3 regions of the Ureibacillus sp. FSL W8-0352 genome follow, and region 1 is predicted to be linked to each of the others. Evidence: riboswitches for the same ligand, from Rfam matches in the RefSeq annotation. Region 1 holds a riboswitch; each other region holds the start of a gene.
The links. Region 1 has a riboswitch for S-adenosylmethionine ahead of NST98_RS07240 (methionine ABC transporter ATP-binding protein). Riboswitches for the same ligand answer to the same signal wherever they lie in the genome.

Region 1 (3,283 bases):
TAATACTTTCCATATAATTGTGAAAGTATTCGCACCCATCGATCTTGCTGCTTCAATAACACCTTTATCTACTTCGCGTAAAGCGATTAATACTAAACGCGCATAAAACGGCGCTGAACCGATAATTAACGCTGGTAAAGCCGCATTTACACCACGAATAGTTCCGAGTAAAAATTTTGTAAACGGAATTAATAAAATAATTAATATAATAAACGGAATTGAACGGAAGATATTCACAAGGGACCCCGTCAAGAAATGAACAATTTTGTTAGCCCAAAGTTGGTGTGGACTTGTTAAGAATAACAGTATACCTATGATTATGCCGAGAACGAAGGTAACTGCTGTAGAAATAGCTGTCATGTAGAGTGTGTCATAGGTTGCTTCCCACATTTTTGTCCAATCTACATTCGGAAATAATGCATCAATCATTCGTAATCACCTCCGTTTTAATGTTCATCGATTTCAGTTTTTCCAAAGCCTTCTCGACATTTTCAAAATCACCGTCAAGTTGAACAATTAACGTTCCATAAGAGCCATTCACCGTTTGTGAAATATTGCCGTGAAGGATGTTGATATCCAGCTGGAACTCTTTAATTAAATATGAAATAATCGGTCTTTCTGTTGTATTTCCAACAAAAATTAATTTTACTAATTTTCCAGAAGGATAATTTTTCAAAATGTGTTCAATGGATTCTTTTGATTCTCTTGAATCCGAAACTTGCATCACAAAATTTTTCGTTATTTCAGCTTGAGGATTTTGGAACACTTCAAGAACATCACCTTGTTCAACGACACGTCCAGCTTCCATCACCGCAACGCGATGGCAAATTTTTCGAATCACGTGCATTTCATGGGTAATTAAAACAATTGTCAACCCAAGACGCTGATTAATATCTGATAATAATCGCAAAATTGAATCAGTTGTTTCTGGGTCTAGAGCACTTGTGGCTTCATCACAAAGCAATACTTCTGGATTGTTAGCTAATGCTCTTGCTATACCAACCCGTTGTTTTTGTCCACCGGAAAGCTGGGATGGATAAGCATCCGCTCTTCCACTTAAACCTACAAGTTCAATTAATTCGTGAACTCTTTTTTCTCTTTCTTCTTTTGGTACCCCTGCAATTTCTAAAGGAAAAGCAATATTTTCTGCGACTGTTCTTGACCATAAAAGATTGAAATGTTGGAAGATCATGCTGATTTTTTGGCGAGCAAGCCGTAACTCTTTTCCTTTAATTGAAGAAATTTCAAGACCATTCACTATGACAGAACCGCTCGTTGGTTTCTCGAGTCCATTCAATAGGCGAATCAATGTACTTTTTCCGGCACCGCTATATCCGATGATTCCGAAAATTTCACCCTTTTGAATAGACAAATTTACATGATCAACTGCGGTTAATTCCCCATTTTTCGTTTTAAAGATTTTTGTGACATTTTTTACTTCAATCATGTTTGAGTACTCCTTTATAAACCGCAATATGTATTGATATTACAATTGTGCATTTTACACTTTTTATTACCCTTTGACTATAGTGTTATGTATATAATCTTTCATTTCAATAAAAAAACCTTCTACTTTGATAAGTAGAAGGGAAGTTGAACAACCTACTTAGATATCGTAAAACTTCCTCTTATCTTTCAAAGTAATAAATACTTTGCGTGATTTGGCACCTTATCATATCAATGATATGATGGTTGCCGGGTTTCATAGGGCACTTCCCTCCACCACTCTTAATAAGAGTTTTTTGCTATTCGGTTATTTAATTATGGAAACAATGTAACACGTAATCTATCATCTGTCAACTATAAAATCAACTTTTCATATAAGTTTTGTACGGATTTAAATGCATAGACTTTTTCATGCACTTTTCCGTCCTTTGTTATAAGTAGACAAGGAACACTTTCGATTTGTTGTTCGTATGCAAATTCTTCCAAAAAATTAATATTTCCTTTCCCAATCGGAATGTGTGGAAGAAGTTCTTCAATAACTTCCATCATTTTTGATGCAATTTTACATGTTCCGCAAATAGGGGTATATAAATAAAATGCTGTGATATTATTTTCTTTTACTTTTTCTTCCCAATTCTCTATTGTCCATTCTTCCATATCAATCATTTCCTATGCTAAATATTCTTTATGAACTAAAAATCTCGCTTCTTTCAGTAATTGAGCTAACACTTTTCGTGGTGCGTTTGCAACTTCCATATATGTTCTTGGAACATTTAGGTGAGTAGCCTCCGAATAAATTCTTTTCATTAATTTTCTTAGTTTTTCTCCGGATTGATCGGCATCAAAAAAAGTATATAGCTGACATTCTTCATAGGGCTCAATAAGCTCTAGTAACGCCTCTTCACTTATAGTACCATTTGTACAGACAATCTTCACATCTTCCGCTAAAATTGGGGCCAATTTCAACATATCTGAACGACCTTCTACAATGATACATTTTTCGTAATGCATTTTTACTCACCCCACGTATTATATAAGAACTGAAGAAACGATGAATAGTGTTGTTTACATATTATATTTTGATTTTAAAAAAACGCCAGTTCTTTCCCTGGCGTTTTAGACAGATTATTCAGAAATAATTTCTTCGTATTGTTCTGCAGTAAGCAATTCATCAAGTTGAGAAGAATCTGCAGGTTCAACAACAATCATCCAAGCATTTTCGTAAGGAGACTCATTCACTAATTCTGGGCTATCATCAAGCTCAGTATTTACCTCAACAACTTTACCAGAAATAGGTGCATATAATTCAGAAACCGTTTTCACTGATTCCACACTTCCGAAAGGTTCATTCATTTGAATTTCGTCTCCAACTTGAGGAAGTTCAACGAATACGATATCACCAAGTTCAGATTGAGCGAAATCAGTTATTCCAACACGTACTTTACCATCTTCTAATTTTACCCACTCATGTTCCTTCGTATAACGTAATTCCTTTGGTATTGACATACTTTTACCCTCCATCTGATATGTAATCTTTTTTTCAGTTTGACATATTTCAATTTCAAAAACAAGCTATTTTAGATGATTACTTCCATGTCTGTTCAAACTCTTCTTCTTTAAACCCAAGAGTCACTTTTTCTCCATCTGTAACAATTGGTCGTTTAATTAACATGCCATCTGAAGCTAATAATTCTAGTTGTTCTTCTTCAGGCATCGAACCTAGTTTATCCTTTAGACCAAGGGATCTATACTTTTGTCCAGATGTGTTAAAAAACTTTTTTAATGGTAGTCCACTTTTTTCCCAATACGATTTTAATTCTTCTTTCGTTGGGGTTTG
Region 2 (3,283 bases), 750 kb from region 1:
GTCCTTTGTAGTGTAGTGGAAAGGGCTGTTTTTTATTGTTTAATAAATTGAATAAATTATCAAAATTCCTTTTGAAATAAATTCAACAGTCAAAAGCATATTTGTTGTTTACTATATTGAAATTTACTAAAGCCGACACAGAAAGAGTTATAAAAAAAGTTTATACTAAAAGTACGGTAAAATGATCTTATAGGAGTTGTAACGAATGAAAACGGTAACAGTTATCGGTGGAGGAATTACAGGACTTTGCACGATGTATTATTTACAAAAACAATTAAAGGAAAACGAAATTCCTGCCCGTTTAGTACTTGTGGAAAAAAATCCGTACCTTGGCGGAAAAATGCACACAGCGCGTGAAAAAGGATTCATCATGGAAACGGGAGCAGATTCCATTGTAGCACGATATCCAAGCGTAATTGAACTTGTAAAGGAACTAGATTTTGAATCGGAAGTCGTATATAACGAAACAGGAATTTCTTATATTCACACCAATAATGAATTACATGCGATTCCAAAGGACTCTGTATTTGGCATTCCTATGACTCTCGAATCCCTAAAGGCGAGCACATTAATTTCAGAAGAAGGGAAACAACGAGTGTTAAAAGATGAGGAAATACCGAATACGAAATTTACGAAGGAAAGTTCTATCGGAGATTTCTTAGAATACTTTTTAGGAAAAGAAATTGTGAAGAAACAAATAGCTCCTGTATTAGCTGGTGTTTACTCAGGGGACATTTATAAATTGTCCATTGCCTCTACGCTTCCATACTTAGTTGATTACAAAAATGAATATGGAAGTATAATGAAAGGTTTGCAAGCAAATCGGGAAAAGTTTGAACGGGAAGCGAATAAAAAATTCCTTTCTTTTAAAAACGGACTATCTCAACTAATTGATCGAATGGAAGAACTGCTTGTGGATGTAGAAATATATAAAGATACTGAAATAGTACTTGTTGAGAAAAAAGAACAACGTTATGAAATTTCCTTCGCTAACGAAGAAAAATTGGAATCGGATGTTATTGTGTTAGCATTGCCCAACCAAGTCGTGAAGCAAGTTTTAAATAATGGTGAATTAAATCCTTATTTTAACAAATTTAAAAATGCATCAGCCATTACGATGTATGTAGGCTTCGATCTACCAGATTCTATTTTGCCTAAGGATGGCACTGGATTTATCGTTTCCTACAACAGCGACTTATTATGTAATGCCTCTACTTGGACAAGCCGTAAATGGAAGCATACTTCAACAGAAGGAAATCTACTTGTTCGACTGTTTTATAAAGAAAGTAATCCTCGCTACCAAGAATTAGTGAAAATGAGTGATGAAGAGTTAACAAAGGTTGCTTTGAACGATATTCAACTCAGTTTGAATATAGAAGCACAACCTACCATTGTAAATATTACAAAATGGATCGATGCCATGCCAACTTATGATTTAGCTCATCATGAAGCTTTGCAAGAAATAATTACAAAATTAGATAACCTTTATCCGAATATTTACATTGCTGGTTGCTCTTATTTCGGCGTAGGAATTGGTGCATGCATTGATAACGGGAAAGAAACAGCAAACCAAATTATAAACAACTTTTTAAATAATTCCGACTAATTAACTTGACAAAATGAAGTATTGATTTTATGATGTAACTTATTATATTGATATTTTAAAATCGAATATGACTTATCAAGAGAAGTGGAGGGAACTGGCCCGGTGAAGCTTCAGCAACCACTAAAAATGTTTAGTAAGGTGCTAAATCCAGCGGCAATTGCCGAAAGATAAGGTGAATTCTAAAGGAAATGACAAGCCTTCTTTCGCAAGAAGGCTTTTTCTATTAGATGAATTGACAGAAAATTTATGAAGTAAAGAAAAGTGAGGGAATTTCGGATGGGGCTACTAGATGCGTTAAAACATAAAGTGTTAGTTGCAGATGGTGCTATGGGAACGCTGTTATATTCATATGGACTTGAAAATTGTCACGAAGAAATGAATATTGAAAAACCGGAAATCATTAAAAAAATTCATAAGGAATACATACAAGCTGGCGCAGATGTTATTCAAACGAATACATATGGCGCTAATCGAATCAAGCTCACTCGTTATGGTTTGGAGTCAAAAGTAGTGGAAATTAACGAAGGTGCGATAGGTGTTGCCAAACAAGCAGCCAAGAACAGTGAAGTGTTTATTTTAGGTTCGATTGGTGGTATCCGTGGTGTTCGCAAAGTAGATTATACATTAGATGAAATTCTCGCAGCAGTTCGTGAACAAGCAGAAGTGCTAATTGCGGGGCAGTTAGATGGTTTGTTGTTAGAAACTTATTATGATTTTGAAGAGCTATGCGAGACGTTAAAAATGTTACGAGCCATGACGGATATGCCCATCATTGCTCAAGTTTCAATGCAAGAGCCGGGCGTATTAATGAATGGCATGAAATTGAATGAAGCATTAAAGCAGTTAGAAAAATTAGGTGCAGATATTGTAGGGGTGAACTGTCGACTTGGTCCATACCACACAATACAGGCTTTTGAACAGGTAGAAATTCCTGAACGAGCGTATTTATCTGTTTATCCGAACGCTTCTTTATTAGATATTGAAGAGGGGCGTGTCGTTTACGAATCAGAAGTAGATTATTTTGCAAGGGCAGCGGTTGAATTATGCAATGAAGGAGTAAGGCTCATTGGAGGATGTTGCGGTACAACACCGAAACATATTGAAGCGATGAAAAAGAAGCTTGCTCATTTTCAGCCGGTTGAAAAGAAAGAGGCAAAACCTCAGAGGGAAATAATCATTCGCGAGGCTGAACCGCATAGTTTTGAACCTCTCCACGAAAAAGCAAAAAGAGCACGTTCTGTCATTGTAGAATTGGATACGCCGAAGCATCTTGAAATTGAACAGTTTGTTGAAGGAGCAAAAGCTCTTTACAATGCAGGGGCAGATCTTATCATGATGGCAGACAATTCACTAGCATCTCCAAGGGTTAGCAACTTGGCAATGGGGGCCATTTTAAAACTGCAATATGGCATACGCACAATGCCACATATTACTTGCCGAGATCGAAACTTAATTGGGCTGCAATCCCATTTAATGGGGCTCAATGCTCTTGGCCTTCATGATGTGTTGGCTGTAACTGGTGATCCAACAAAGGTAGGGGATTTTCCGGGTGCAACAAGTGTTTATGACGTTTCATCGATGGAATTGATATCATTAATTAAACAGTTAAATGAAGGGATTTCTTTTTCTGGCAAAGCACTAAGAAAAAAAGCGAATTTCTCAGTAGCAGCGGCTTTC
Region 3 (3,283 bases), 910 kb from region 1:
TTTATCAACTGTTGGAATTGTTAGATCGGGAAGGTTTTCGAATACATGTGCAAGCAGATGGGGAATTAGATGAAATTGTAAAGGTGTTTGAATATGTTCGAGAGCATAATGGAAAACAGAATTTCAAGCATACTATTACCAATATCCCTTTTATGACGAGGGAAAATTTAACCCAATTTCGAAAGTTTGGTCTGATTCCATCTGTTCAGCCATCTCTCTTTTATCACACAATGGGAGTTAAAGAAAAGGTGGAAGAATTAAAAGATTTGCATCGAATGAAAAGCTATTTTGAGCGGGGATTACCAGTTGCATCTTCGAGTAATTATCCTTTTGGCGAGTTGAATCCACTATACGGAATTGAAACGGGAATGACTAGACTTCATGCAAAAGAAGAAAAAAATCTTAAACCATTATGGCCAAAAGAAAGTGCTACGTTGAAACAAATGCTTCGTAGTTACACCATCTATGCGGCAAGACAAATAGGAAAAGAAGAATGGATTGGGAAGATTCGTGTGGGGAAACAAGCAGACTTTATCATATTAGATAAAAATATCTTTAAAATACCTCCTAGTGAGATAAGTGAAGCGAAAGTCGTGTTAACTTATTTTAAGGGAAAAGAAATATATCGTGATAATTCTCATATCGATGAATGAAATAAAAAGAACCTCCCGTAGTTGTTAGGTGTATTACCTTTACGGGAGATTTTTTTATGCGGTTTCATCTTTCTCTCTTTTAAAAGCTGCGTTGATGGTTGGTTCTGTCCCGAGTTTAATGCGTTTAATGTTTTCTAAATGTAAAATCGTTGCAACCAATAACAGCAATATTACGATGATAAATGGCCAAATAGTTGGTTCAAACAGCAAAGAGTTTATAGCAAAAACGATATACAAAAAGAATACACCGATAATTAAATAGTTGGATAATAAGGAAACTATGACAAGAGCTATCATAGAAAGTAGACCAAATTTCCAATTGATTGCAAGGAAAATTCCGATGAGGGAAGCAGTTCCTTTACCGCCTCTGAAATGCATATGAATGGGAAAATTATGACCTAGAATTACTGCGGCACCTGTCAAATAGAGCAATATTGAGATTTGTTCAGTTTCAAATAGTGTATAGTGATCTAAAAAATATCTTGTTAAGATAATCGCAAAAACTCCTTTTCCGATATCAATGAATCCAACAAGTATGCCGTATTTCCAGCCCAGCGTAAGGGTAGCGTTGGAAGCTCCTGCATTGCCGAGTCCAGCTTCTTTTAAATTCACACCGGAAAGTAATTGTGCTGCATTTGACCCATGAATACATCCAATAAAATAGCCGACAATAAGAAATGTAATCACTGCAGTTATCATTCTATTGGACTCCTTTATAGAAAAGTGCATTTTAATATATTATACTCAATAAAATAAAAAATAGTTTCAAATTTTTTAAAAAATTAGTTGACAGAGTGGCATACTATGTTTTATAGTTAATCCAACGATGGAAATCAAATCAATACTCTTATCAAGAGAGGCGGAGGGACTAGGCCCTATGATGCCCGGCAACCGGCAAGAAAATTGCAAAGGTGCTAAATCCTACAGATCATATTGATCTGAAAGATAAGAGGAGGAAATGTACGTGCATACAACACCCTCTTCTTATATAAGAAGAGGGTTTTTGTTTTACTTCAATGCCTCCTCAAGAAATCCATCAATTATTTATTTAGGAGGAGAAAACGATGTCCGAATTCAAGCCAGAAACGTTATTACTTCACGGTGGCCAACAACCTGACCCTACTACAGGTGCTATTGCTGTTCCTATTTATCGCACAACAGCATATGCATTCAAAGACACAGAACATGCGCGCAAATTATTCGCTCTTGAAGAAGTGGGTAATATTTATTCTCGCATTATGAATCCAACTGTAGATGTATTTGAAAAGCGTGTTGCTTTACTAGAAGGTGGTACTGCAGCTGTTGCTTTATCTTCCGGTCAGGCGGCGATTGCATTTTCCATTTTAAACATCGCTAATGCAGGAGATGAAATTGTTTCAGCTGGTTCCTTATATGGTGGAACATACAACTTATTTGCAAACACATTGCCGCGCTGGGGAATTACTACAAAATTTGTAGATGAAAGAGATCCAGAAAACTTCCGCAAAGCGATTACGGACAAAACAAAAGCGATTTTTGCTGAAACGGTAGGAAACCCTAGTTTAAATATTTTAGATATTGAAGCGGTGGCAAAGATCGCTCACGATAATGGCATACCATTAATTATTGACAATACGTTCCCATCTCCATATGGATGCACCCCAATTGAATTTGGAGCAGACGTCGTAATACACTCGGCAACAAAATGGATTGGGGGACACGGTACAACAATCGGAGGAATTGTTGTAGATGGGGGTAAATTTGACTGGACACAAGGTCGATTCCCAGGATTCACTGAGCCCGATCTCACATATCACGGAATTCGTTACGGCATCGATACAGCAGGAGCTGCTTTTGCAACAAAATTACGTGTTCAATTATTACGTGACTTAGGTCCAACTTTAGGTCCAGATGCAGCATTTAGCTTCCTGCAAGGATTGGAAACTCTTCACCTTCGCTACGTGAGACACGGTGAAAACGCAGAAAGAATTGTGGAATTCTTGAAAAACCATCCATACGTAGAATATGTGAATTATCCAGGGGATGAAAACTTCCCATCTCACCACCTTGCGAAGAAATATTTAAAAAACGGTTACGGATCAATGGTAACATTCGGAATTAAAGGTGGTCGTGAAGCAGGTCGAGTGGTAATTGACAACGTGAAATTATTCTCTCACGTAGCGAATGTTGGAGATGCAAGATCGCTCATTATTCATCCTGCATCAACAACTCACCAACAATTATCTGCTGAGGAATTAAAAATTGCTGGAGTAGGGGAAGAACTCATTCGCTTATCCATCGGCTTAGAAAATGTAGATGACATTATTGCAGATTTAGATCAAGCTTTAGCAAAAGCTGAGGCAGAATTTAGTGTAAATAAGGCTTAATCATTCGTTCAAGCCCTCTAAGAACCGCTATTGAATCGCTAATAATAGCTGCTCATTTGCGGCTGTTAAAAAATAAAGCATTAAACGCTCCCCATAATAGTCATTAAGAGAAGAGGTTGCTCATGTGCAACATTAAAATCCTCTATGGTCCAAAAGATAAAATGCTCATTTGCAGTGAAAATTTAATAGGAAAGTGCTGCTCATTCGCAGCTGATCCAATTATTCAAAGTTTCTTAAAATAATTGATTGAGTAAGGCTGCTCAT

Region 2: another riboswitch for S-adenosylmethionine. It lies ahead of NST98_RS10930 (bifunctional homocysteine S-methyltransferase/methylenetetrahydrofolate reductase); the one in region 1 lies ahead of NST98_RS07240 (methionine ABC transporter ATP-binding protein).
Region 3: another riboswitch for S-adenosylmethionine. It lies ahead of NST98_RS11670 (O-acetylhomoserine aminocarboxypropyltransferase/cysteine synthase family protein); the one in region 1 lies ahead of NST98_RS07240 (methionine ABC transporter ATP-binding protein).

The regions. Positions count from the first base shown of each region.
Region 1 is NZ_JBBOQT010000001.1:1,398,308-1,401,590, forward strand. Features, by position in the region: gene NST98_RS07235 (methionine ABC transporter permease) at 1-429, opposite strand, end outside; gene NST98_RS07240 (methionine ABC transporter ATP-binding protein) at 422-1,447, opposite strand; SAM riboswitch class I at 1,626-1,738, opposite strand; gene NST98_RS07245 (thioredoxin family protein) at 1,801-2,103, opposite strand; gene NST98_RS07250 (toprim domain-containing protein) at 2,116-2,457, opposite strand; gene gcvH (glycine cleavage system protein GcvH) at 2,572-2,952, opposite strand; gene NST98_RS07260 (arsenate reductase family protein) at 3,032-3,283, opposite strand, start outside.
Region 2 is NZ_JBBOQT010000001.1:2,152,159-2,155,441, reverse strand. Features, by position in the region: gene hemG (protoporphyrinogen oxidase) at 206-1,606, shown strand; SAM riboswitch class I at 1,676-1,780, shown strand; gene NST98_RS10930 (bifunctional homocysteine S-methyltransferase/methylenetetrahydrofolate reductase) at 1,883-3,283, shown strand, end outside.
Region 3 is NZ_JBBOQT010000001.1:2,304,727-2,308,009, reverse strand. Features, by position in the region: gene NST98_RS11680 (amidohydrolase) at 1-653, shown strand, start outside; gene NST98_RS11675 (glycerol-3-phosphate acyltransferase) at 708-1,352, opposite strand; SAM riboswitch class I at 1,498-1,605, shown strand; gene NST98_RS11670 (O-acetylhomoserine aminocarboxypropyltransferase/cysteine synthase family protein) at 1,718-3,019, shown strand.